2 regions of the Streptosporangium sp. OZ121 genome follow, and region 2 is predicted to be linked to the other one. Evidence: riboswitches for the same ligand, from Rfam matches in the RefSeq annotation. Region 2 holds a riboswitch; the other holds the start of a gene.
What was found. Region 2 has a riboswitch for thiamine pyrophosphate ahead of ACTOQ1_RS21465 (purine-cytosine permease family protein). Riboswitches for the same ligand answer to the same signal wherever they lie in the genome.
Positions count from the first base shown of each region.

Region 1: linked by a shared signal. The riboswitch ahead of thiC (phosphomethylpyrimidine synthase ThiC) and the one ahead of ACTOQ1_RS21465 (purine-cytosine permease family protein) in region 2 are both predicted to bind thiamine pyrophosphate.

Region 1 is NZ_JBPXMC010000022.1:29,596-31,790, forward strand. It holds gene thiC (phosphomethylpyrimidine synthase ThiC) at 1-1,125, opposite strand, end outside; TPP riboswitch at 1,118-1,230, opposite strand; gene ACTOQ1_RS30600 (CDP-alcohol phosphatidyltransferase family protein) at 1,325-1,921, shown strand; gene ACTOQ1_RS30605 (sugar phosphate nucleotidyltransferase) at 1,925-2,195, shown strand, end outside.
Region 2 is NZ_JBPXMC010000011.1:170,666-172,860, reverse strand. It holds TPP riboswitch at 840-952, shown strand; gene ACTOQ1_RS21465 (purine-cytosine permease family protein) at 945-2,195, shown strand, end outside.

The DNA of each region.
Region 1 (2,195 bases), on a different contig from region 2:
GGGCCCCTCGACCATCACCTGGACGTCGTGCGCGTGAGCGATCCTCGTGAGCTCGCCCAGCGTCCTGAGCTCGGCGAACTGGGCCTCGTCGTTGGCGTCGGAGATCGATCCGGGGCGCAGGCCGTCGCCCAGCGAGAACGCCACGTCGTAGCGGGCCAGGATCTCGCAGATGTCGGCGAAGTGCTCGTAGAGGAAGCTCTCGCGGTGGTGCGCCAGGCACCAGGCCGCCATGATCGAGCCGCCCCGGGAGACGATCCCGGTCCTGCGCCGCGCGGTCAGCGGCACGTGGGCCAGGCGCACCCCCGCGTGGACGGTGAAGTAGTCCACGCCCTGCTCGCACTGCTCGATCAGGGTGTCCCGGTAGATCTCCCACGACAGGCGGGCCGCGTCGCCGCCCGCCTTCTCCAGCGCCTGGTAGAGCGGGACGGTCCCGATCGGCACCGGGGAGTTGCGGATGATCCACTCGCGGGTGGTGTGGATGTTGCGCCCGGTGGACAGGTCCATCACCGTGTCGGCGCCCCACCGGATCGCCCACGTCATCTTGTCCACCTCCTCCTCGATGGTGGAGGCGACGGCCGAGTTGCCGATGTTGGCGTTGATCTTCACGAGGAAGTTGCGGCCGATGACCATCGGCTCGCTCTCGGGGTGGTTGACGTTGGCCGGGATGATCGCCCGCCCGGCGGCCACCTCGGCGCGGACGAACTCCGGCGTCACGCCCTCGCGGACCGCGACGAACTCCATCTCCCGGGTGACCAGGCCGCGGCGGGCGTAGGCGAGCTGGGTGACCGGCGCCCCCGCCGCGCGCAGCGGCCGGTCGCCGCCGCCGGTGAAGACCGCGTCGAGGGAACGCAGGTCGCGGGCCCAGGCGTCGCGGTCGCGGTAGCCGTCGTCGCCGGGGGCGCCGGGCCGGCCGCCGTACCGGACCGTGTCGCCCCGCTCCAGGATCCACTCCTCGCGCGGGCGCGGCAGGCCGCGGGTGACGTCGGTGGTCACGGACGGGTCGGTGTAGGGGCCCGAGGTGTCGTACAGCGTGACCGCGGTCCCGTCGGTCAGGCGCACCTCGCGCATGGGGACGCGCAGGTCGCCCTGGTAGATCTTGGAGCTGGAAATACGCGCGTCGGTCATCGCGCAAACTCCCTTCGCCGGCATTACCCGGAGCAGGTTCTGGCGGTCGGCGGCTGTCTCGGCCGTCCTCTCAGCCCGGTTCTCCGGGCTCCCGCGTTGGTCGAACGGAACGATAACGCGTATCCCCCGCGCCCACCATCCACTCGGCCGCATCCGACGCAGTAGTGTCACCATCAGGTACGGGGAGGGAGATCAGCCGGTGAATCCGGAAGCATCGGGGGCCGAGGACCGAATCTGGACGGTCCCCAACGCGTTGAGCCTGGCCAGGCTTCTGGGGGTGCCGGTTTTCCTGTGGCTGGTGCTGGGCCCGAAGGCCGACGGCTGGGCCGTCGCCCTGCTGATGCTGGCGGGGTTCTCCGACTGGCTCGACGGCAAGATCGCCCGTGCCTGGAACCAGACCAGCAGGCTCGGCCGCCTGCTCGACCCGCTGGCCGACCGGCTCTACATCCTGGCCACCCTGTTCGGCCTCGCCATGCGCGAGATCATCCCCTGGTGGCTGGCGCTGGCCATCCCGCTGCGCGACGTGATGCTGCTGGGCATCCCGATCATCCTGCGCCGCCTCGGGTACGGTCCCGCGCTGCCCGTGCACTTCCTCGGCAAGGCCGCCACGGCCAACCTGCTCTACGCCTTCCCACTGCTCTTCCTGGCCCACCATCCCTCCTGGTACGGCGAGGTGGCGGGGATCGTCGGCTGGTCCCTGGCCATCTGGGGCACCGGCCTGTACTGGTGGTCCGGGGTGCTGTATTGGGTACAGGTGCGTCAGCTGACAAGCGAGGCCAAACGCCTTAAGAGGTGATCTGTGAAGGCCGTCGTCATGGCGGGCGGGGAGGGGACACGGCTCCGGCCGATGACCGCGAACCAGCCCAAACCTCTCCTACCCGTGATCAACCGGCCGATCATGGAGCATGTGCTTCGCCTGCTGAAACGGCACGGCTTCACCGAGACGGTGGTCACCGTGCAGTTCCTGGCCGCCCTGGTCCGCAACTACTTCGGCGACGGCGACGAGCTCGGCATGAGCCTGTACTACGCCACCGAGGACACGCCGCTCGGCACCGCGGGCAGCGTGAAGA
Region 2 (2,195 bases):
CAAGAATCTCAGGGGCGAACGATCAACCTCACAAAGGCTCCTCTTGCCCCAGTCGAGACAAATCATGAGAGCTGGGTGACATGCCCCAGTCTGTCACTTGTCCCGTCTCGGCATCGACGATGATCGTTATGGAGTTGCCCGAGATCGACCTCTCTCCATGCATGGTTCTCCTCAGGAATTCTCCCTCCATCTGGATCACGTAGACGCTCGCGTCCCCGCTCACGCGTGAAGCCGTGGTTTCCCCGAGTGCTGCCTGACGTGTTGATGCGACATAGCGGATATTCGCCGGGTTCCGCTCTTCGTGTCTACCGGCCAAACGTCGAGCGATCGCCATCAGGTCGGCGCGCTGCCGAGCGCTCGGCGCCCCGGGAACAGTGGCTTCTCGCGTTTCCTGAGGATGTGGCGTCGAGATTTCGGGTCGGGCGTACGGAGGGATGTCCGGGGGACGCGGGGGAGGATCCATGTATTGGACATACCCTCCTGCCGCCGGGAGAAATTGATTGACGCGTTGCCCGCGTCGTCGCTCCTGTGGATGCCGGCGGGGCCTCGGACGCGCTCGGACGCGCCGGCTGACGAGGGGGCTCTAGGCGCCAGGTCGCCGGTAGGGCGCGGGATCAGCCTCCAGAGACACCTCTGGGTCTGGAGGGGGCGCCTCTGGACCCAGAGGTCAGGCGGTTGTCGTACAGCCATGAGGTACGGCTACCGCCACGTACGTAGCCGTACCTCTGCGAACGTCCACGGACTCCCCTCGTGAGATGGCCGTGCCAACCCGGCACTGGCCGAATACGGGCGGATGGTGCATCATGAGGGCGCGAGCTGGGGTGATCCCGGCTTCGCGTATCGACCAACGCGGGAGCTTGGGGCAACCAGGCTGAGAGGGCGACTACTGCTGTCGCCGACCGCATGAACCTGTCCGGGTAATGCCGGCGTAGGGAGTGTGCGTGATGACGTCTGCCGCCGTCGATTCCAAGGGCTCCGGGGACTCCGGGGACTCCGGTGCGGCCGAGGCGCCCCTCACCCTCGGCGAGGCTCCTCCCAAGGCCCTCGGCGTGCTCGACCAGGGCGCGCTCTGGGCCAACCTGGGTGTCAGCCTGCTCGGCTTCTCCGGCGCGATCGCGCTGATCAATCCGCTCGGCGACCGGCCGCTGAGCTTCGTGGCCGCGATCCTGGCCGCCGTCGTGGGCAGCGTCATCGGTACCGCGATGGTGGGCCTGGCCGCGATTCCCGGGCAGCGGACCGGCGCTCCGGCGATGGTCCTGCTGCGCGGGCTGTTCGGGGCCAGGCTCTCCTACCTGCCGACCGTGCTGAACATCGTCCAGATGCTGGGCTGGGGAGCCTTCGAGCTGTGGGTCATCGCCCAGGGCGCCCAGGCCATCGCCGGATCCTTCGGCGTCGAGGTGCCCTACGCGGTCTGGGTGGTCGTCGCTGGGGTGATCACCACCGCGCTGACCATCCGGCCGCTGGGAGCGGTCCGCCTGCTCCGCAGGTACGTCACCGCCGGCGTGGTGATCTCGATGATCTGGTTCATGGTCGCCCTGTTCCAGCGGGGACCGGCGATCGGCGGCGGATCCTGGGAGGCGTTCGCGCCGTCGGTCGACTACGTGATCGCGCTGTCGGTCTCGTGGGTGCCGGTCGCGGCGGACTTCGCCCGCTTCTCCCGCTCCGGCAGGGCCGCCTTCACCGGGGTCGTCGGCGGTTACACGATCGCCCAGGTGGCCTGCCTGGTCCTCGGCATCGCGGCGCTCGCGCTGGTCGGCAACGACCCGAACCAGGTCTGGGACCCCTTCGTGGCCGCGGCACTCGGCCCGCTGTTCTTCGGCATCCTGGTGCTGCGCGAGACCGACCAGTCGTTCGTGAACGTCTACTCCACCGCGATGTCGCTGCAGAACCTGCTGCCCAGGCTGGACCGCCGGATCATCTCCGTGGCCATCGGCGTGCTGGTCACCCTGCTCGCGATCTTCGTCAACGCCGAGACCTACACCGGCTTCCTCGGCCTCATCGGGGCGGTCTTCGTGCCGATGTTCGCGGTGCTCGCCGCGGACTACTTCCTGCTCGGCGGCGCCAGGGGCTGGGACACCTCGGAGACCGCGCCCTCGCGCCCGCTCATGGTGCTCCCGTGGGTGCTGGGTTTCGTGACCTGGTGGATGCTCGCCGCGCTGCCGGCCGCCCCGGAGGTCGCGTGGTGGACCTCGTTC